DNA from 4 places in the Peribacillus sp. NPDC096379 genome. Region 2 is predicted to be linked to each of the others. Evidence: riboswitches for the same ligand, from Rfam matches in the RefSeq annotation. Region 2 holds a riboswitch; each other region holds the start of a gene.

Region 1 (5,851 bases), on a different contig from region 2:
TGTTGGCGTACAAATACAAAATGAAATTAAAAAGGGGACTGAATTTTCAGTCCCTAACTTTTGTTTTTCTGCTGATTGCGTTGACTTGATGAGCCTTAAACATCTTACGTAAAGCATTGAATTTTTCCATATCACCGTTATTTGCTTGGCGGTACATTAAGTCAGGATGGACATAGTAAAGTACATTACCATATCTTCTAGAGGTCATTATTAGCCCTTTTTCTTCTAGTTTTTTAACTAAAGCTGTAATATTATCAACATCATAATTAATAGCTGTTGATAACTCATTTCGGTTCATGAACAGGATTTTCTTTTCATCCTGTTCATTAGGATTATGTGAAAGTACGCAAGTATCATAGTGAAAGTAGGGAAGGATTTTATATAAAAAACCTAGCTGCTCAAGTTTCAAATCTTTTACTACTTCACGAAGTTTAGTAGTGAGTAGCTTAGTAAATTTCCCCTCCCTCGTAATTTTACCCATGGAATGAAAGCGTTCATTTATGTAAAAGAGTTTTGAACGACCGTCTTTCACTGCTATAAGAATAGATAAAGTTTCAAGACGCTTAACAATATCAACGGTTTGTCTTTTACTCTTACCAAAGATATTTTGAATATCAATTTGCTTTAAAGGCTTACCGTCCTTCTGTAATAGCCCCTTGCCATTCATTTTCATGTATAGTAACAATTTCATTAACGCTCCACTGACTGTTAGGGATAGGTATTGAGTAACATCCTTAATTGAGTCATGAAAACAACTTATAAAAGGTCTGTTCCCTCTTAATATATATTCTTCCCTTTTTTTTTCTTACCGACTATTTCTTGTTGTTCGGGGGTTCTGTAAAAAGCAATATCTCCTTTTACTTCACCTGTTTCTATGTTTACTGCAACTAATTTTTCCATGTTTAGTCCTCCTTAAAAATTTGTATTTGTACGGTTAATCTAGTAATCGAGATAACTAGCGGATAAGTTGCAAAAATATAAGAAAACCGCTCTATGCGATAAATACATAAAAGCGGTTGGCTGCGGATAAGTTATCCCTCAAGAACTTCATTAATTTCTTTTTCAGTAGCCCCATGATCAAGTAAAAACTTTACTAGGCTATCCTTGTTTACACTGTAGCCGTATTTGGTGTTACGTGAATAATAACCGCTTTCTATACGAGGGGCTTTGTCAAGTTGACCACGTTGTAAGTAACCCAACACCGCATTTTCAGTAAATGCTATGTTAAAGTGGTTTAGTAATCTGCTAGTTTTTTCAATGCTAATCATTAAACATCACCCCTTAGGACTAATTGTCTAATACTTTCTTTGGTAAAGTAGATACGGTTATTTTGGTGCACCTTCTCCACATAAGATGATGAACATAATTCAAAAAGTCTTTGGGCAGTAACACCTAATATTTCCGCTGCTTGTGAAAAGCTGTATAAATCCTTAGTTTTGACGATCATCTTTAGCCCCTCCTTTTTGTAGCCATTCAATTACAACCGTTTTATTAAAACGAACGGATTTACCTACTTTGATACGTCCTGGGATTACCCCCTCTCGTGCCAATTTATAGGTTGTTTGCTCACTCATATCTAGTAACTTTGATAATGAACGAACTGTTAGAAACTCTTTTTCCATACCGTAAAACCTCCTAATTTTGTTGTACTGTTCTCTGACATACTCATTATAAGAACGGTTTATTAATTCCTAACAAAAAAAGGGATAGAACAATGAAATAAAAGATAAAACGATAAATAACAATAAAAAGCCTTTGTTTCTGTGCGTACATGGGTAAAGTTTTATAGGCAAGTAGGGAGAACGAATGTATAGTAATCACCTGTAAAAATGGTGGTATCTGCCTTTATTGAGGTGGGATGTTTTAGGACATACGTTTTATAAAAGTTGTACGCCTTAATATTTTGAAAAATTTTTTATACGGAGCGGATGACCGATACATATAAATTAACTGCTAAAAGTCAATCATTCGGCACGGGGTGGGGTCTAATAAAACAAAAAAAGAGTAGTAAATTAACTACTCAACTCGTCTGCTATCATGGTTAACTCATATTTAATTCGCTTGTTTAATTCTCTTGGTATTCTAATCATCTTTTCCTTATCAATGGTAAAACTGAATGGCTCATTATCATGAATTAATCTAGCCAACGAAAGCATATTATCCGCTTTGTACGCTCCATATATTGCGTGACCATTTATTCCCCTTAGGATAAATCTATCACCGTCAAAATAGCCGTCTAGTACCTCTAATTCATCAATCACATTTGACATTTTTGTTTTGCCTCCACTTTGACTATAATTTAAGTAGATATAGTCGCATAGTGCATAATGTCTGTTAAAAGTACACAAGTCATGTAGAGTGTGTAAACAACTGGTCCAGAATATCTGCTTGAAAATGCTAACATTTTGCTAACGCAATCCCATAAAAAACGGTAAATCTCCGTTAAAGATGTTACAGCCAACAATATCTAAAACGCTGATTTACCGCGCTTTTTGCACCTCTCTTTAACGATATTACACACTCTCATCTCACGGGCGGCATGATGTAATAAACATCATGAGCCTAGTATAAGAGGTTTATTAAATTAAAAAAGCTTTTCATCAGTTACTTGAACTGGTGGAAAGCTTTTTTGTATGGGGACATGGGGCGGGTCTTCGCAATCTCATAAAATAGCCAATCTTCTTATCAAGTATACCTATATTATTGAGAAATAGTTCGAATTCTGACTTCGCACCGCCACCACTGTGATTAGGTGAGTGTAGCGTTGTACACGATTTAGCTTACATAGTAAATGGTGGCGTTAGAGCGTCATATGCGTTTTGTATGTTTGCAGTAACCTGAATAAAATTTAAAGCAATCTTAGTTTCTTCAAAGAACAATACTCGTTAATAAAAAGTATTGGTTTATTTTGCAAAAATTGTTGAAGTTTGTAGAATTATGTGAGAATATAATATAATGTGATTTTAGATTGGTTTTTATGGAATATAAAGGCAAACTATTTCGAAAGAATAGGACGCAAAGCCTAGGGTCTAAGGTTTAGGGAGTGGTCAAAAGTCCCGTAATCTAAACTATGATCGCCTGGTTACCAAATTTGTGGATTAATGTTTATTAATATCCTTTGGCTATTCTATGGTACATAGAGTAGTCTTTTTTTTTGCAATACTAGTTTCCAGAAGCGAGAATTTGTGAATCATCAACAAACCTGGATTATTTTTTAGTGAATTGTGAATGGAGGATAATAACTTTGCTAAAAAAATATTTAATAAGGGATGAGAGATTATTGAAGTTAACGATTTAATAGCTAGGTAACAGTAAGCATCTTATGCTTGCTTAGAACAAAAATGGAAAGGTTTGGTAAAATGGGAAATAAAAGATTTTCATTTCAGGCAAAGTTTTTAATTAATTCTTTATTACTATCATTAGTACCAATCATCTTTATTGGCTTTTTAGTTAATAAAACAGTTAGTGAAAAAACCGAGAAGGATTATATCAATTCTAGTGAAAGAGAAATTAAACAGGTAGACAATGGAATTTCCTTGTACTTTGAATCTATTAGGGAAAATGTCAATTTATTAGCTACCAACCCTGCCGTTTTAAATGCTGATTCAAGCATTACCTCCTATAAAGATATAACAGGAGAAGGGTCAATTGATATGACCCCTTCAGCAAATGGGGAGAAAGAAAAAGCAATATTTGATATGCTTTCTCAATTTGGTAAGAGCCATCCTAATGCAGCTTATGCTTATATGGGGACATCGGATGGAGGGTATGTTCAATATCCTGAGGGTCCTGTGCCAGCTGGTTTCGATCCCAGAGAACGTCCTTGGTATACTACGGGTATAGAAGAACCAGGGAAAGTACAATTAACAGGTGCCTATGCCGCTACTGGGATAGAAGGAATTATTGTAAGTAATGTAGTTGCGATTGAAAAAGGCGGAAAACAAGTCGGTGTGTTAGGTCTAGATGTTAGTTTAGAAGGTTTAACGAGTATTATTAAGGAAATCAGTATAGGGGAAAATGGCTATGTAATTCTAGCGCAAGGAGATGGAACAATCCTTGCACATCCAAAGAATGCTGATTTGAACTTTCAGCAAATTTCTAAGCTAAATGTTCCCGAATTAAAGGATTTAAGTAAAGATGGCTCGTTTGAAACAAAAATTGACGGAAAAGATTATGTATTAAACACAATCTCTTCAAAAAATGAAGGCTGGAAGTATATCGCTGTTATTGAGAAGAGCGAACTTTTAACTACTGCAGATTCTATACGCTCGGCGATTTTCATTATAGGCGGGATTTTCGCTGTTGTATCTTTATTAGTTTCCATTTTTGTTAGTTTGAGGATAACACGAAGTATCAAAAGTATTAGTGATTTATCCCTAGCTATGTCTAAAGGTGATTTGACTCAATTAGTCACGATTAAGTCAAATGATGAAATTGGAGATATGGGGAAGAATTACAATATTATGTCTAGTAGTTTAAAAGAAACAATTAAAAAGATTTGGTTTGAATCTCAAGCATTATCAGCTACATCTGAGGAACTAGCTGCTTCTTCCGTTGAGAATCAAAAAGCCTCCAATCAAATAACTGAGTCAATTCAAAGTGTTGCCACCGGAACAGATGAACAGAACGCTGCAATGAAGAATGCAGTAGGTATTATCAATGAAGTATTCAAGCACGTTGATGATGTTACAGTGAGTATGAAAAATGTTAGCAATTCCATCCATTATTCAGCTGAATCCGCTAAACAAGGTAGTGATGTTGTTAACCATACCGTAAAGCAAATGGGTGAAATAGATAAAAATGTAACCTCTTCTGCTGAAAAAATTAGTGTATTAAATGAGAAATCGAACGAAATTGGCCAGATAAGTTTGATCATACAGTCCATTTCAGAGCAAACGAACTTATTAGCTTTGAATGCGGCAATTGAAGCTGCAAGAGCTGGTGAACATGGGAAGGGATTTGCGGTAGTGGCAGATGAAGTAAGGAAACTTGCTGAGCAATCCAGCCATTCAGCATTGCAGATTAATGAAATTATTAATGATATTAAAGATGGCATTGAGGATTCAATGAGTTTCGTAAATCAGGGGGCAACCTCTGCTAAAGAAGGAATGAAACTTGTTAATGAAAGTGGAAAAGCCTTTGGAGAAATTAAGGATTCAGTTCTAGCTGCTACAACAAAAATATCTGAGGTTAGCCTAGCGATGGATAACATGAAAAAACATATAGCAGAAGTTGTAACCCATATAGAGGAAGTTTCAAAAACGAGTTTAGAGGTAAACGAACATTCACAAAATGTTGCTGCATCCTCAGAACAGATGAGTGCCTCAATGGAAGAGGTTTCATTAGCATCTCAAGAGTTAGCAAGAATGTCATTAGAATTAGAGGAAGTTATTCAGCAATTTAAACTGTAATATTATGATTTCTATCAGCAAAATGGCTGAAAAGATTGTTAGATTATCTAATATAATCTTTGACCAAATTTATATCGTGTTTTTAGTCTATTTAAAATGTCTTAAAAAAATAGAGAGATAGAAGAGTTTAATCATTAATTAGGAATTATATTAGGGGGGAAACACCATGTTTAAGACGATATACAAGTTTAGAACTTTGATAGCTTTTATTTTAGTAATAACCATGCTTCCTTTGGTAAGTGTTTCTGCAGAAGAAACCAAATTTGACCCATTCGAAAAGAGTATTGGTGAAATTTCTGAAGCATTAAATAACAATCAGATTACCTCTGAGCAATTGGTTAAATATTATCTAGAGCGTATAGAAAAATATGACAAGCAAGGTCCAACGATTAATTCAATCATTACCATTAATGATCAAGCTTTAGAGATTGCAAAGCAAT
Region 2 (5,851 bases):
CAGCTTCTAATTCATCTACCGAATCACCTGCTTGTTCGGCATCTGTAAATGCTAGATTCGTAATAAGACTACCAGATGCTACTTCCACTTCTTCAAGCAATAATACAAATTGATCAACAAGTTCACTCACTGGAAGCTTCCGTTGTAGAGCCATCGTATTAATGGCAGCACTTTTCTGCTCTTTTTGATCTAACTTTTCTAGCTCATCTTGTTCCTTCGTAATCGAACGGTTAAGACTAGCCATTTTGTCCTGTAATGGTTTATATTCAAAATAATACACGCCACTCACACCTATGATAAAAAAAAGCAACAAAAGTGTGAGAATCAACGACACTACTTTTCGGGAAAGCATTATGACCCTACCTCCCCATGTATTGATGCTTGAATGGCTGCCTTGTCCACCGTTAATTCATATTGTGCATTGTAACGTGGAAGGATAGGCTCCGCTGTCACACCATCCCCAAGTTTCTCCGTTGAAAGGGTTTGTAACTTAGCTCCTGAAATAATGGCTGAATTTGAAATACTTTTCAAGTAATAAGCTGCCTCCCGGGAAGAATCGAACCGAACAGTAAGCTGCACAGCCCCATCTTCTTGATAGGAAAAATCTACGATAAACCCTCGTTCAGGTAATAATGAAGATACAGTTCTCATGATGAAAAAGGTTGAACTTTGATGTTCTTCAACCCATTGAATCGCCGTTGTCAATTCACGCACAGATTTGGACTCAACACTCTGAGTTCGCTCTTTTTCCTTCGCGACTTTTAATTCTTTAGTCAACGTTAACTCTTGCTCCAGTTCTACCAATCGGGTCTTCTGTGCTTGATAGGTAGTCATGAAGAAGAATCCACTGACCAATAGCACAATCCCCGTCAACAAAATCAAGAAGACAACGGTACGTCGTTTTTTTTCTTTTTTAGGTAATAAGTTAATATCTACAAGCATGTTGACACCTACTTTAACGCTAGTCCAATACATTCAGCATATACAGGAGGGATGTTCCTTCCTTTTTTCGTTTGAAATAGTGGTTCAAGTAATGGCTGAACGGATACTTCAATCGCAGTATGTATATCCGAATAAAAAGTTTCCATACAAGGATGGTCTCCTGACAAAACGAGCTTTGAGATACGATGATTTCCTTTTGTAAGATTGAAATGGTAATAGGATAGGAAACGTTCGATTTCCATGGTAATATCTTGAGATTGACTGTGTAATTCGTTCGGTGCACCCACCCAAGAATAAAATTCCGATCCACTGCGGCTTTTAGAAAGTTCAAAGTGCTCATCATGAAATTCCAAAGGATAATGACGCGAAAAAACGGGTTTATGTTCGTTAAAAACAGATAAAACAAATGCATCTACCCCAATTTGCACCATTAATACATGCTCATCCTGCTTAGCAAGACCTAGATGATAATACATTCTATATAGCGATAGCACTGATAGATCTGCTATATCAGGTTTAAGAGATGCACCCTTTAATAATGCTGTAAATTCATGTAACACGGTTTCTCTTGAAGCAAATAACAACACGTCTCGGTTTTCAGCCGCTTTTTCTAAAGGCACAGCTTCGATTAAAGGGTCTGCAAAAGGCAGATGGATGCTCTGGCCCAATTCCATATATAAATAGCCATTCAGTTCATGATCTGGAATCTCATTCGAAACATGAATTTTCCTAACGATTACTGTTGAATCAGGTACACAGAATGAAACTTTTTTCCCTTTAAGCTTCCATTGATCGATCATTTCATCGACAATCAGTTCGAGCGTTTCACGATCTTTGATTTGCCCCTCAACGATCACACCATCTGGAAGGCTCTTTTGCCCATAGGCTAGCAGTTTTCGCTTTTTTCCAGATTCCACAAACCGAATATACCGATCTTTAATGGCTAGATGAACTCGATGTTGTCTATTAAATGCACTCACTCTCTTCATCACCCGCTTCAATAAAACATAGTAAAGTAATAGTTTAAGATTTCATTTCCATAAAAATAGGATAGCAACGCACCCATTGCAATAAATGGGCCAAATGGAATCGGCTGCCGTTTCTTATAATTTCCCCGTATCATGCCAGCCACTCCATACAATGCTCCAAAGAAGCTTGCCAAGGCAAACGTAAGGAGAGTCAGCTTGAGGCCGAGAACCAAGCCCAACACGAAAAACAGTTTAATGTCTCCCCCACCCATGCCACCTTTACTAATGACAGCAATGAAAAAAAGCAGACCAAAGCCAACGACCGCACCGACAAACATATCCCACCATGGATCTAATGGCACGACTAAACGGACAACTAAAACAAGAGGAACAAAAAACAACAGCACTTTATTAGGAATAATCATATAGACAATATCAGATACAAAAATAATGACTAACAACGAGATGAAGGTAAGTGCGATTACTAGTTCACCTGTCCATCCAAATTCATAGAATGCAAGCATAAACAATAAACCCGTTAAAAGCTCAACAAGTGGATAGAGCGGCGATATTTTCGAATGACAGTTCCGGCATTCTCCTCTTAAAAAGACATATGACAACACAGGTACCAAATCCGTAGCTGTCAACGTTCTTTTGCAAGTTGGACACTGTGACCGCGGCCGTACGATTGACTGTTTCTCCGGTACCCGCAAGCCAACGACATTGTAAAATGATCCGAGAACTAAGCCTAAAATACCTATGTAGCTGTAAATAAATAGTGTCATGGATTTCTCCCTTTTTATTGGAGTTTTGGTCTCCCCGTTTTCAATAAGCCTTCCTTCATACTGGATGTGGAGTTTTGACGTCATGTTGTTCCTTTTATTATACAGGAAGTTATATAGATTTAAATAAGATAATGCCGTGAAGGTTCAATTGATTGATAAAGCAGATTGATTATTATTAGATAAAAAAAATCACTCCTTGCGGAAAGGAGTGGGAGTATCATAATACATGTATCAATTCACATTAGATATAACTTTCGTTCGATCATCTAAAGCCGAAGATGGAACAGGAGACTCTTTAGCTCCAACAGACCGCTTACTTCCTACTAAATATACTTTATATGATTTTTTACCGGCTGTTTCCTCGACTATAACACCACCAACGGAGTATACTCCTCCATCTGGATCTTTAAGACCAGACACATCAGAGGCACTAGCACTAGGCTTAATGTCTGCATCAATATACCCACCATTAATAAGTTCCGCTAAAGTAATTTCCCCGTCTGCTCCAAATTTCTCATTGGCTGCATCGGACAATTTAGCTGCTGCAATCACTTGCTGTGCATTCGCAAGATGAGCATCCTTCTTACTATTATCAATAATCTTTCCAATACTCGGCACAGCAATCGCTGCGATGATTCCTAAAATCACAATGACAGCCAAAAGTTCAACTAGGGTTAACCCTTTTTGATCATGAATCAATGCTTTTACTCGTTTAATCATGTACGTTCACTCCTCAGTTCATTTTTTTATGTAGTATGACACGGTGTAATAAAACAGCTTGTAACTTCATACAAAACCTAAAAGGGCGTTAAAACGCCACCAGTTACTATGAAGGATCGGTCATGAAGCACGCTACACTCGCCTAATCACAATGGTGGCGGTGCGGAGCCGGATTTTCGGAAGCCTTCTCGAACAGATAAGTAAACCCGCTAAATAGATTAGCTAGATGAATAAGTTGCGAAGCCCCGTCCCCATGTCCTTCATACAAAAAAACCGCCATGTTTATATTTAAATTCCAAAATTTGGATTTAAACATAAATTGGCGGGGTGCACTACTCACTCCTGATCATTTAAGTGCCCAAATAAAAATGATCAATCACAGTTTCCAATCTATTTATATATTGCTAGTATATAAGACTCATTCACTAGTTGACAACTACTTTTTCTACTATATTGAACATTTTTATTGGATTTCGTTAAATATAGTGAACATCGGAACGGCAATGGCTGCTACAATGCCTCCAACAACTACAGCTAGAAAGATAATGAGAAAGGGTTCAATAAGAGATTTCATTTGATTTGTTGCATTGTCTACTTCCATTTCGTAAAAATCAGCGACGCGATCTAGCATGACATCCAAAGTACCAGATTTTTCACCGACGATGATCATTTGCGTGACCATCGGTGGAAATGCCCAGTGTCTTTCCATCGGAATGGCCATGGACTCGCCTTTTTCAATCGAAAGTCGCGATTGTTTCATCACCCTGGTTAACACTTCATTTCCTAAAATCTTTTCCACCATTGTTAAAGATTGCAAAATTGGCACAGAACTCTTGAAAAGCGAGCTTAATGTTCTCGTCATTCTTGCAATCTCCGCCTTTTGAATCAGTTGCCCGAAGATAGGCATTCTTAAAAGCCAATAATCAAGATAGTATTTCATCTCGCTATTGGATCGTATATAGCGAATGAAGATATATAATCCAACCGCTAATAAGAGAAATACCCACCAAAACCTTTCAAAAAATCCACCAAGATTGAGAATCAACTTCGTAAAGAAAGGAAGCTCACTACCAAATGAAGTAAACATATCGGCGAAAGTTGGTACGACTTTAGCTAACATAAAAATGATAATAATAATACTCAAGCAACCAACCGTTGCTGGGTACATCAACGCCGATTGTACTTTTTGCCTTGTCTGATACTGTTTCTCAAAATAAACTGCCATTCGTTCCAGAACCTCTTCTAGATTCCCGCCAGCTTCACCCGCTCGCATCATATTTATGAAGAGAGGCGGGAACACATTTCGTTGCTTTTCTGCTCCTTCAGAATAAGGGTTTCCATCTTCTAAACTTTGAACAATATGTTCTAATGTTTTTCGCAGCAGTTTACTTGATGTTTGTTCCGCCAAAATCTTTGTCGCTTCTACAACACTGATCCCTGCTTGAATTAATGTTGAAAACTGGCGCAGATATATAATAAAATCACGATTTTTTATGCTTTTTCTACCCAAGGAGATTTCTTTATATAAAATGCCCTTTAGTTCATCAATACTCGTCACAGCTATCCCTGTTTCTCTTAGCCTTGTGACCGCCTCTTTTCGTGTGTCCGCCGTCATTTTCCCTTGTTTTTTTCTTCCCATCCGATCTCTACCCTGATAGTGAAAAACTGGCATTAGATGATTCCTTCTTCTAAATAAGGGAGGGCAGAATAAGAATCAATCTTCCCTTCTTCCACTAATTGTTTAATCGACATTTCCATCGTTTGCATGCCAGCCGATTTACTCGTCTGCATCACACTTGCAATTTGATGGATTTTTTCATTACGAATTAAATTTTTGACAGCAGCATTATTCACCAGAATCTCGATCGCTGCCACCCTTCCTGCCCGGTCTTTTGACGGCAATAAACGCTGTGAGATAATCGCAGATAAGACGGAGGCAAGCTGAACACGGACTTGCGGTTGCTGATTGGGCGGGAACACATCAATGATCCGGTCAATTGTTGCCGGTGCATCTGTTGTATGCAAGGTGCCAAGTACTAAGTGACCCGTTTCCGCTGCGGTAATCGCTGTGGAAATCGTTTCTAAATCGCGCATTTCTCCGACTAAAATAATATCAGGATCTTGTCGTAAACAAGCGCGCAGGCCATTTGAGAAATTTTGTGTATCAAAACCAACTTCCCGTTGATCAATAATACTCAATTGATGTTTATGTAAATACTCGATTGGATCTTCAAGCGTAATAATATGTTTCTTCATATTTTTATTAATATAATCAATCATCGCTGCAAGCGTCGTTGATTTCCCGCTTCCAGTCGGTCCTGTCACCAAAACGAGCCCTTGCCTTTTTTCAGATATCGCTTGTAAAACAGATGGTAGCTTCAATTGTTCTAAAGTCGGAACTTCGGTTGGTACGACTCGAATCGCAAGGCTGATACA
Region 3 (5,851 bases), on a different contig from region 2:
CAGGAAGAGTTTACATAATCGAAATTATCGGCAAAAAAAGGATTGGGTACCTCTTAGATATCTAATCCTTTTTGTTTCTTTGGTCACTTTTCATATTTTTCTAGAAAGTCGGCTAAGGCTAAATGAAACACATCAGACTTATTGATCCTCTCAGCTTCACAAAACTCATCTAAACGTTTACCAATGACACGATCAATAACAATCGTCTTTCTTGTTTTGTCACTTTGTGGCAACTGTTTGACGCGATCATAAAGACTTGGCTCATTGGTTTGTGTAGTCGGGGTAACCTCTTGCCATGATTTAAGCATGTCCTTAATCATATGGATTTCATCTTGGGTGAACGGCTCATGAACAATAGGTGAATGATTCGTGAATTCCTTATTACTCTTTGCGAACTTCTGATTACTTTGTGTGAAAGGTATATGAACTTTAGGTGAACTCGATTTCACATAATCAAAAATACTTTTATCAAGGGGTTCTTCACCTTCTCCAATAAAAAACCACCCCTTTTGACCAGAGTTCCTAAATTCATATCCAGCCTCTTTTAATGCGTTTCTAAATGGTTTTTCACTTATGCCAGGTATTTGTTTAGCCACATCGCCTGTCTTTATTCCTTCTTGGGCCAATACTTCTAAAATGCTTCGTATGGATGCTTTTTGATTTACACTCATAGTTTGTTCACCCTCACTTCACTTAAACTCATATATGTATGATTCCTTGTGAAATACGTATGACCTTCAAGTGAGTTAACATAATCACCCTTTTAGCTGATTGTTTAATTAAGCACCCGTTAGTTTAGATCAGAGATTAGTTTTATTCCTTAAAGGGGTTCAGCCGACAAAACGCGGATATTATACGCTAACGACTACCAAAAACGGTCGTTTATAAAATAGTCTTGGTATCTACTTAAATAATGGTAATTATAGCTTGTTTTCATCACCAAAACTCATAACCAAAATCAAAATACCAAAAGAAGTGTTAGAAACCCTTTTTGGTTATTTATATTTAAAAGCTTTATATATCAAGGTATTGAGTCTTAACGTATAAAATATGCGTTTTGTCAGTGCTACCCCTAAAAGATCTAAAAAGTTCACTCCGAATCTATTGATCTTTTGTAACTATTTGTTAAAGACCGGTTCTTTTCTTTTCAGACTCATCGTAACGATCTCCCATTACATTGATCTTACGTATCTCTTTATCCAGATGATTTAATTCATCTTTTGAAAACGAGATACAGGCTGATGAGATGTTTTCTTTTAAGCGCTCTGGTCTTGTTGTTCCTGGAATAGGAACAATCCAGGATTTTTGTGCCAATGTCCAGGCCAATGCGATTTGTGCCGGAGTTGCATTTTTTGTACTTGCTATTTCCTTAAGTAAATGAACAACCGTTTGATTTGCCTCAAGCGCTTCCCGTGTAAAGCGAGGCAAACTTGCGCGATTATCATTGTCACCAAAAGTCGCATTCTTGTTAATGGTTCCAGTTAAAAATCCTCTACCCAACGGACTATATGGGACAAAACCAATCTCTAATTCCTCAAGGGTTGGGAAGACTTCTGCTTCAACTTTTCTCCACCATAAAGAGTATTCGCTTTCTACTGCAGCTAGTGGTTCAACTGAATGTGCTCTCCTAATAGTATCTGCACTTGCTTCGGAAAGTCCCCAATGTTTGATCTTTCCCTCTTTCTTAAGGGTTTGCATCGTCAACGCCACTTCTTCAATGGGTGTATGAGGATCGATACGATGAACGTAGTATAAATCTACGTATTCCGTTCTTAGTCGTCTTAACGAGCCTTCAATGGATTTACGAATTGATCCGGCGCTGCTATCAATTACTTGTTCGCCATCACCAATTCGAATACCACATTTCGTTGCAATTTTCACCTTATCTCTACGTCCTGATAATGCTTCTCCTACTAACTCCTCATTAGAATAGGGACCGTACACTTCAGCTGTATCAAATAGTGTCACGCCTTGATCTATCGCTAAGTGTACGAGAGAAATCATTTCATTTTTGTCTTTGGCTGGACCACGGTGGTAGTTTAAACCCATACATCCAAACCCAATTTCAGATACCTCTAACTTTTCTTTACCAAGCACTCTCTTTTTCATGCTACTCCTCCTTCATTTTCCAGAATAAATGTTGATGTTATGACTTGAGCCATCTTTGAAATATAGAGAGTGGAAAGGTTTCCAAACACGACTTAATCCATTTGATAATTCCTCGCTTTCCGATTTTTTTGTATTATAGGACATGCTTCTATCTGTTTCATCCAGTTCTTATTCCCCTCCTTTTTCTCATATTGACAAAATCAGCAAGGAATGATAGCTTCAGCCTACACCTTAGAGTTAACTGTAAGTCAATGGTTTTATAAAAAAATTATAGGAGGGGAATTATGCTCTATACGATTAGTGAAGCAGCTGTGAAAATGCAATTAACCCCGTATACTTTACGGTATTATGACAAAGAAGGGCTGATCCCCTTTGTGGAACGCAGCGCGGGTGGTATACGTCTGTTTAAGGAAAAGGATTTTGAGTGGATCAGGCTGATTGAATGTATGAAAACTGCCGGTATGCCGATCAAAGAAATCAAGACATTTATAGATTGGTATATGGAGGGAGACTCAACTCTCCAACTGCGCCGTAATATGTTCCATGAGAGAAAAAAGATTGTTGAGGAACATATTGAATTGCTGAATAAAACACTGGATACACTTAATTACAAATGTTGGTTTTATGATACCGCAGTTGCTGCAGGGACAACATCTGTGCCGAAAAACATGAAACAAGAAGATATGCCCAATGAAATACGCGAGCTGAAAGACAAAATTGATCTGTGAATCCCTGTAGAGATTATATTGGGTGTTTTTGCATATCTCCTAACCTATAAAAGATTCATTTCAGCATTATCCGCACTAAAAAAGGCTCTTCGGCTGGAAGATCCTTTTAAATGCTTGTTTAATTATAGAGCCCTATAATTGAAATGGGGATTTTATACTAATACGGGGATGCTATTAGTTTTATTTTGAGGTGTTTTTGGTAAACCATGATAAGCTGATCTAATTTTTGACTGCAATTAATGGTGCTGTGGCTATTTAAGCCTGTTTCCTTTGCAATCAGAATTAATTCCTTTTTCAATTCATTGATCCTATTTTCTAAATCGTCCATTTCTTCAAATTTCATCCAACAAGATAACCTCCTAAAATATGCGCATTATTTTAGGCAACTCAGCCATCATAGTTAAAACTTTAGATCTGTAGTTTTGCGTCCTTATTTTTCAATAAGTTTGCCTTTTCTCGTTATATATTACTGTAATTAGATTCTGAAATTTGTCGCATTTTGTTGTTGCTATCGGAATAATTGCCAAGAGGGGGGATTCATGGATCTTTAACAATATGGTCCTTTATTTGAACAAGAATCTAAAAGTAATTTATGCATACGTTATACAAATCCGGTTAACATAAAGTGAATTATAGGAAATTAAAGAGGTTGAGTGCCCTTTAGGTACTCAACCTCTTTTGATTTTCTTTTTCAAGTTTTTTAAATTCTATAAATGCTTTAAAATCTTCTTTAGATACTCCAGATTCTATTAACTCTTTGACTAATCGAAGCCATTTTTCATCTAATTGTTTATTTTCCATGATTAACCTCCTTGGAATTGGAAGTGTTTTACTTTACAATTCCATTTATATAAAAAGTAACAGTTATTTCTTATAATCCACAACGGAAATACTTGGGTTATAAGGTAAATCACTCCTAATAATTAAAATTGCATATCCTATTTATTTCTAGTTAACATAAAATTTCTTATCGGCAATAAAAAAAAGGATCTTCCAGTCGAAGATCCTTTTAGCTGCTTGTTGAACTAGAGCATATCCGTTAGTTCATTTAATTTTTTGAGGTTCTAAATTTCTTTTGAGAGAGAAAATAAGCTAATGTAGCAGTTAGCAAAACTACCAGTAACGGAATTGATGTCGTTCCAAACACTAATGTTTGACTTAAATTACCCTCTATTGAAGAATAATCAGGGGTATAAGAAGCAGTAAGAATCAAACCCGATGCTATTTGAAATACCGTATAAATTATTGCAAAACTAATTATAAACACAAGATACTTTTTCAAAATTGCCACCTCCTTACCTTAACTTACCATAATCCTTATTTTACTAAAGGAGAGTTAGTTTAATAAGAACATCGTGAAAGGATAAGTAATCCTCCAATAATTATAACTACGGTGATAATTTTGGTAAGACAACCTCCTTTTGTTAATGCTCCTAAATCACCAACCATTGAACGGTTAATAGAGTCTGAGAAATTGCCCATTGGATTTTTCTTATGTTCTTCTATTTGTTTTTTGTCTTGGTCATCTCGGTTCACAAAACCACCCCGTATTTTTTCCTTTAAGGGATTTTATTCCCCAACATTCATAACAATCCTGCTCTGTTAGTTAAAAATTTTTTTAAAGATCAAATGAATACATTATACAAATCCAGTTAACATAAGCGATGTTATAGGTTGTAATAAATAATTAAAAGTGAATATTGAATACTCAACTCTTCGTTGATACTAGAAGTTTACATATTTCAACTAAGGCTACAGTGTTTGTTTCTCTAACTTCGTTTATATTTTAGATAAAGGAGGAGATACAAATGGAATTAGGACATAAACTTAAAACCTTACGCAAAAAAATGGGCTACTCTCAACATCAGTTAGCTGAACAATTAAATGTTACTCCACAAGCTATTTCTAAATGGGAAAATGATAAATCTGTTCCTGATATTATGAATCTTGTTCAATTGAGTGAAGTATATGATGTAAGTTTAGACTATCTGATCAAGGCTGATAAAGATTTACAAAAGAAATTGTCTATTAATAAAACTCAACTAAACATATTCAAATACTTTATAATTTCCATCCTCTTAATATTATGCTTAGTTATATTACTCTTAACAAAAGCTCAATTCTTTATGTTCCAACATGGAATGGTAACCTATATATTTCTAGGATTCATTGTAATCTTTATTATTTCGATTTTGACTACTATATACATGTATGTCATTAAGAAAAATTATCTTGTATTCTTCTGGATAGCTTTTTTAGCGCTAAGTTTTATTGTTTTCTTAGGTTTTTTCTACAACTACATTATAGATCTATTATTCAGATAAAAAAGAGGTTGGGTATCTAAATGGTACCCAACCTCTTTTTATTCTAATAATCCTTTATCTTTGAATATTTTCCTTAATGATTCATTCACCAATTCAGATTTATAGTTTTTAGGAACACGATCAATGATGTTTAATATATCTTCATCAAAATAAAACCCTCTGTATACTCTTTTAGCGTGTGTTTTCTTACCTGCAAGTAACATATCGATTGAATCCATTTCATCATTGCTAGCACTAGCAGATTCAGCTTTGCCTTTGCTTTTTGTTTCGCTTGTACTAGTGCTAGCCATTTCACTTTTACTTTTATTGATTTCACCCATATAAGCGTTATTTTTTCCAAACAATGCACTAAAATCAACATCGGATGGCTCGGGCGATTCTCCTAAATAGTTATAAACACTTTTCTTGCTATCCCATTCATAACCTAACTTTTTAATCTTCAGTTGAATCGTTCGATCACTTACACCATACAATTCGGCTAGTTCTTTGATGGTCATTTCTTTCATCATAATTTTATGAATGATTTTACTTACTAGCATATGTAAAAGCCACCTACTTTCATTTTACTTTTACATACACATATTCATGCTAGCTTATTAAATGTCCTGCATGAAAGCCTTAATTGTTTACATAATCACCCTTATAGGAACCCATGTTATAATGGTATTTTTTACGATATCATAAAGGGGA
Region 4 (5,851 bases), on a different contig from region 2:
TTCGCTTGAATATATAACTGAGCTGATTTTTGTGCCGAACCTGAAATAATTAATGGTGTACGAGCTTCATCAATCAGGATCGAGTCCACTTCATCAATGACAGAAAAATGCAAAGGACGCTGCACCATTTGCTCTTTATAAAGAACCATATTATCACGTAAATAATCGAAGCCAAGCTCATTATTCGTGCTATACGTAATATCTGCATTGTACGCTTCTTGTTTTTCTTCTTTCGACATACCATTTATATTCAAACCAACCGTCAAGCCCATGAACTCATAGAGCTTACCCATTTCTTCTGCATCACGACTTGCCAAGTATTCATTGACTGTAACGACATGAACACCTTTCCCAGTAATCGCGTTCAGATAAACAGGAAGAGTGGAAGTCAACGTTTTACCTTCCCCGGTTTTCATCTCGGAAATATTCCCGTCATGAAGGGAAATCCCCCCCATTAGCTGGACGCGGAATGGATACATCCCTAACGCTCGTCTCGCCCCTTCACGAATCGTCGCGAATGCCTCGATAAGCAAATCATCGACCGTTTCTCCTTTTTGGTACCGCTCTTTGAATTCTTCTGTTTTTCCACGCAGTTGATCATCTGATAAAGAAGCTGTTTCATCCGCCAGCATCTCAATTTGATCGGCCAGCTTCTCAAGACGCTTCACTTCTCGTTTATTCGGGTCAAACACTTTATTTAAAATATTAAGCATTCAAAAACGCTCCTCTTTATATAGAAGTCTTTATCAAAAAAGTAAAAAGAACTTAGGATTCATAAGATTAAATTAACGGATATCCCGGTTTAACAGACTGTAATACCCCAACACAAATTTTGTGAAAGAATCAAGAAAAAATAAGGTGGGGATAAACAGCCAAATCTAGCTGCGGCTCCTAGTCCCTTGAGGTCATAAGCTGTAATACTCTGTGGCAAACTACGCCACGCCGTATTCCATCTTATGCTTGTCGGGTCTGGGCAGTCGCCTCGCTTTTTGAAGTAAATCCCCGATTGTTTCAACGAACCATTAGTGGAAAAAAACACTGATGGAAGTTTCACTTTATTTTACCCATTATATGTCATAGTAAATAGGTGCACCCTTAATATTACCATGTATAAAGGGTGGGTACAACTTCACGTTATTATGAAAACTTATAGATTAACTACTATGAAAACTGTTAGAATGGATACTAACAGCTTCAGAGTTAAAAATATCTTCAGAAAAGTTTTTGGAGTGTGATAATATGATCGGTGATCGCGTAAAAAAACTGAGACAAGAAAATAGAATATCCATGACAGAACTTGCGGAAAAAGCAGGAGTTGCCAAGTCCTATTTAAGCTCCCTTGAAAGAAATTTACAAACAAATCCATCCATCCAGTTTCTTGAAAAAATCGCCTTAGTGCTGCAAATTCCTGTCGATTCGCTCATATATGATGAGCCAGCCAAAGATGGCCTTGACGCGGAATGGATGAACATTGTTCAAGAAGCGATGAAATCTGGTGTATCCAAGGATCAATTCCGTGAATTCATTGAATTCAACAAGTGGAAATTAAAGCAAGAAGATTGAAGCCCTGTTTCCATGCCCGGTCTAAAAAAATAAACCCCTTAAACGAACTGGGCTTTCGTAAAAAACCAGTTTGTTTAAGGGGGTTATACATTTTACATCATATGATAGGTTGGTTCATCTTTTTTATTTTCGTTTGCTTTTTGCTCCAAGAAATGAAGGACTTCCTCTTTCGTCAGTCCGAGTTCCTTAGCTTGTATCATTAGCTCGATCCATTCTTCATAAACTGTTACGTCCTCCAACCCAATCCCTCCTAAAATACTATGTATTTCAGGCAGTCCAGCCATCGTAGCACACTACCTTAGACCCGTGACTTTGCGTCCCTACTTTTCAATAGGTTTGCCTTTTTCTGTGTAAGCACTTCCTTTTTCTTGATTATACAGAATTTTTTGTATTTTTGATGTAACTTTATGAAATTAAATTGAAAAATATTACCTTATATTTTTTCATTTTTTGACAATATACAACATAGATCGACTAACTTCTACATAGTCCAAATATAAATAAGTTGGAAACTAGATCATTTAAAGTATTTTTATCGTCAGCTAATTCGGCCTTTTATACTCATGACATATAGTCTAGATATTTCGCCATTGTACCGTCAATTTCACCCGCGACTGGGACAAATCCGTTGGCCTTTATCACTCTACTAAATGAAGCACTTCTTTCTAGCGTTACGTTTTTTTCTTTTTTAAACGTATATACACAATATATTTATTAATATGATGATAACGAAAAACCCCTTTGAACTAAACATCAAAGGGATTTTTTCATCCAAGAAAAATAGCACCATATACTAAAGCACCAGCGATTACATAGGCAGGATGCACATTCAATTTACCAAGTAACATATAACTAATCGCACCAATTACTAGTGTCTGAATCCAACCAATTCCTTCATATGCGGTGAAAAAGAAGTCATACGCCATCATTCCTAGCAACACAGCGATGATAGGACGTACGACGACCGTCACTCTTTTCACCCTTGGGGATTCTTTGTGTCGCATCAAGATACTGAGCAGTCCAAGCATTAAGATGAGTGAAGGGGCCACTGCAGCGAATACCCCGACAACGGCGCCGAGGATACCTGCCTGCTCAAATCCAATATAACCGGCCATCTTGGTCGCAATCGGGCCAGGTAGCGCATTCCCTATTGCAATCATTTCACTGAATTCGTGAACCGTAAACCAACCATATCGATCGACGACTTCCTTTTCAATTAACGGAATTGATGCTGGACCACCACCATATCCGAGGATGCCTGAAATGAAAAACGCCCAGAAAATCTGTAAATAAATCATGACTTTTCTGCCTCCTTATCAGGTCTAGAAGCAGGGTCTTTCTTAAGTAATGCCCCGATAATCAGAGAAATAATAATAATAGCAGGATGCACATGCAGCAGTTGCATGAACACAAATCCAAGCAAAACGAAGACAATAGTCCACAGCCACCCCATACTAGATGAGCCTGATTTTTTGAAAAACTCTACAGTCATGGTTAGCAGCATCACAGCGACAACAGGAACGACCGCTGCTGTCATCCCTGTGACCCATGTTTGATCTTTATAAGCATTCAAACTTGTTAATAGCAAAATCATTAAGAGAATTGTAGGAACGCACGATGCAAGTATTCCGTTCAACAAGCCCCAAATGCCGCCAACACGGTAACCAATATACCCTGCAAGCTTAGGCGCAATCGGACCAGGAAGTGCATTTCCGAGTGCCAAGATATCACCAAAGTCTTCATTATTCATCCATTTATATTTCTCTACTACCTCTTTTTGCACAAGCGGAATGGCTGCGGGACCACCGCCAAATCCAAGCATTCCTACTCTAAAAAAAGCCATAAAAATATGTAATTGCTTCATAACCTTCACCTATTTCTACTAATCTATCTTCCAAGCCGCAAAGGCATCGCATCAATTTCATTTGACGTTGGCCAAACAACACTCATTGCTGTAAGAGGCTAAGATGCTGCACCCATTCCATTTTTTCAATAAATGTACTCCCTTGTGAAGCATATGGATGATGCAAAAAAATCCATTATCACGATTGGCCCTCATCTCGTATTTACCTTTTATATTATACAGAACATTTTCTATGTTTGTGAAGTTACCTAAAAAACAAAAAGTACCAACTTCTGATCTCGAACAGCTGATGCCTTAAGCAAAGAATCATATTTAACCATTTGAACCGAAAAGACCTGACTCTCTCTTAAGAAAGAATCAGGTCTTTTATAATTTATTATTAGCTTGGTTCAATCAAACCATAGCGTCCATCCTTACGACGGTACACAACATTTGTCGAATTTGTATCTGAATTCGTATAAACGAAAAAGCTATGACCAAGCATATTCATTTGCAGGATTGCTTCTTCACTATCCATTGGTTTCAAGTCAAAACGCTTGTTACGGACAACCTCTAACTCTAGTTCGTCTTCTTCAATCGGTGTTGTGCCACTTTCTAAAAATACTGGAAAAACATCGGTTGCGTTCGTACTTGTACCACGGAATTTTCGGTTTACTTTTGTTTTATGTTTACGGATTTGCCGCTCCAATTTGTCAGTAATCAGGTCAATCGCTGCATACATATCAGCATTATCCTCTTCTGCGCGAAGCACTAAATTCGTCATCGGGATCGTTACTTCCACTTTAGAGGTATTGTGATTCACTCGTAAATTCACCATTGCCGTTGCATCTGGTGCATGGCTAAAATACCGTTCCAATTTTCCAATCTTTTTCTCTACATATTCCCGTATTGCTGGAGTTACCTCAATGTTTTCACCACGAATATTATATTCCATAAAGTGAGTCCTCCTTCTAAAAACTATACTATATAGTTCTACACTATATAGTTCTACGATACCCTATGCATTCCCTTCACAAACAAATCGTTTTGCTAAGTTCGTGAAGAAACTTCAGAAAATTGGATGAGTAGTGGGGTTCGTATCCATCTTTATTATAACAATCTTTACGTTAAATTAACACTGAAGAGTATCGAAAAAATTAGATAATTCTATATATTTATACCACTATTGAAATAAATGATAATAAGGTATATAGTAACTACTATTGTTAGAAAAGGTATATATTGTAATAGATTTACATATTTTTACTACTTAACATAAACATGGAATGTACTTTCTAATTTAATTTAAAAGAGGTGCTAATATGGATCTAGCTATATTTGAAGGTAAGATCAAGAATGACTCGACCTATATAATTCAGCAAATTTCTCGTAAATCGAAAGGATCAAATAGTGAGAGGAACAGACATGGAAGCGTCTAAGAAAATGATGAATCAATTATATGTGCCAACTGTAGAAATCGATGGTAAAATTCATCTAGTAAAATCGCAGAAGTATTGTGAGTGTCATATCCAATATTGCTATTTTGAACAAAACAGAAAAGATCGAAGAAACATTAAATTTAAGCCACTCACAAAAATTGATTGCCAACAATGTAAAAACTCCTTATTAGCGGTAAAACCGAATCTAGTTTCTGTACGAGCCTAGTAGTATTGTGTAAGTAAATGATGATTATCGTCAGCTGACACTTAAAAGCATTCAGCTATCATTCGTAACATACATATCAATAAACAAAAGGGGCCTCGGTGAAACCGAAGACCCTTTCTTTATTGATATCTTAATTTCTTTGTCGTGAAAAACTCCATCAACTAAGGGATTCTCTTAAGAACCTAACTGACGTGTGCTTCTTTTCATTCAGCTGTTTGATATCTTGCTCAATAGCTGGTTTTTTCAAAAATAATAACTCATCGACCTGCTGATTTAGAATGACAACTTGGCGACCTAATTGCCGTTCTTCCTCGGTGAGGGGTGGTTTGATATGATGAAGCCATTTCCCCCTTGATTTTATCGTCCCGTTCTTCTAATCCATGACCGTTTAATACGAATAGAGGCTCGACCGTAATTTCATGGACTGTTTCAAGGCACATTTTCTACCCTCTTTGTATAATAAACTGGTTTTTTCAGTTCATTTGAATGGCTTCTTTCTATTTTTCCTATTAAAAACTAACATGCGTTTGCTAAAACGTTTTATAAAAACAGCAGTGTGATTTTTACTAAAGATACCTAATAAAAATATGTCTTATTAACTAATTTCACCATTATCATGTTTTCATCGTACGAAACATGGTATATTTTTTTTATTCTTTTAATAAGGAGTTGTCCAGAATGATTAAGGAATTTAAAGAATTTGCGATGCGTGGGAATGTGATTGACCTGGCAATCGGGGTTATTCTCGGTGCAGCTTTCGGTAAAATTGTTACTTCGCTC

The links. Region 2 has a riboswitch for cyclic di-GMP ahead of ACIQZI_RS03365 (type II secretion system protein). Riboswitches for the same ligand answer to the same signal wherever they lie in the genome.
Region 1: it holds a riboswitch for cyclic di-GMP, as region 2 does, so the genes downstream of both, ACIQZI_RS22810 (methyl-accepting chemotaxis protein) here and ACIQZI_RS03365 (type II secretion system protein) in region 2, are expected to answer to the same signal.
Region 3: it holds a riboswitch for cyclic di-GMP, as region 2 does, so the genes downstream of both, ACIQZI_RS20015 (aspartyl-phosphate phosphatase Spo0E family protein) here and ACIQZI_RS03365 (type II secretion system protein) in region 2, are expected to answer to the same signal.
Region 4: it holds a riboswitch for cyclic di-GMP, as region 2 does, so the genes downstream of both, sinI (DNA-binding anti-repressor SinI) here and ACIQZI_RS03365 (type II secretion system protein) in region 2, are expected to answer to the same signal.

The regions. Positions count from the first base shown of each region.
Region 1 is NZ_JBIWFD010000009.1:56,005-61,855, reverse strand. It holds gene ACIQZI_RS22840 (hypothetical protein) at 47-673, opposite strand; gene ACIQZI_RS22835 (hypothetical protein) at 778-900, opposite strand; gene ACIQZI_RS22830 (hypothetical protein) at 1,032-1,268, opposite strand; gene ACIQZI_RS22825 (hypothetical protein) at 1,268-1,447, opposite strand; gene ACIQZI_RS22820 (helix-turn-helix transcriptional regulator) at 1,431-1,622, opposite strand; gene ACIQZI_RS22815 (hypothetical protein) at 2,013-2,270, opposite strand; cyclic di-GMP riboswitch class I at 2,980-3,090, shown strand; gene ACIQZI_RS22810 (methyl-accepting chemotaxis protein) at 3,342-5,411, shown strand; gene ACIQZI_RS22805 (amidase family protein) at 5,578-5,851, shown strand, end outside.
Region 2 is NZ_JBIWFD010000001.1:705,615-711,465, reverse strand. It holds gene ACIQZI_RS03385 (hypothetical protein) at 1-352, opposite strand, end outside; gene ACIQZI_RS03380 (PilN domain-containing protein) at 352-975, opposite strand; gene pilM (type IV pilus biogenesis protein PilM) at 951-1,922, opposite strand; gene ACIQZI_RS03370 (prepilin peptidase) at 1,940-2,695, opposite strand; gene ACIQZI_RS03365 (type II secretion system protein) at 2,927-3,415, opposite strand; cyclic di-GMP riboswitch class II at 3,728-3,811, opposite strand; gene ACIQZI_RS03360 (type II secretion system F family protein) at 3,879-5,087, opposite strand; gene ACIQZI_RS03355 (type IV pilus twitching motility protein PilT) at 5,087-5,851, opposite strand, start outside.
Region 3 is NZ_JBIWFD010000005.1:96,683-102,533, reverse strand. It holds gene ACIQZI_RS20030 (hypothetical protein) at 84-671, opposite strand; gene ACIQZI_RS20025 (aldo/keto reductase) at 1,126-2,109, opposite strand; gene ACIQZI_RS20020 (MerR family transcriptional regulator) at 2,391-2,837, shown strand; gene ACIQZI_RS20015 (aspartyl-phosphate phosphatase Spo0E family protein) at 2,995-3,180, opposite strand; cyclic di-GMP riboswitch class I at 3,216-3,298, opposite strand; gene sinI (DNA-binding anti-repressor SinI) at 3,498-3,638, opposite strand; gene ACIQZI_RS20005 (hypothetical protein) at 3,886-4,119, opposite strand; gene ACIQZI_RS20000 (DUF6366 family protein) at 4,179-4,373, opposite strand; gene ACIQZI_RS19995 (helix-turn-helix domain-containing protein) at 4,646-5,161, shown strand; gene ACIQZI_RS19990 (hypothetical protein) at 5,200-5,700, opposite strand.
Region 4 is NZ_JBIWFD010000004.1:244,488-250,338, forward strand. It holds gene secA (preprotein translocase subunit SecA) at 1-713, opposite strand, end outside; gene ACIQZI_RS18380 (helix-turn-helix domain-containing protein) at 1,240-1,563, shown strand; gene sinI (DNA-binding anti-repressor SinI) at 1,656-1,802, opposite strand; cyclic di-GMP riboswitch class I at 1,831-1,914, opposite strand; gene ACIQZI_RS18390 (chromate transporter) at 2,331-2,861, opposite strand; gene ACIQZI_RS18395 (chromate transporter) at 2,858-3,427, opposite strand; gene hpf (ribosome hibernation-promoting factor, HPF/YfiA family) at 3,807-4,361, opposite strand; gene ACIQZI_RS18405 (hypothetical protein) at 5,329-5,511, opposite strand; gene mscL (large conductance mechanosensitive channel protein MscL) at 5,750-5,851, shown strand, end outside.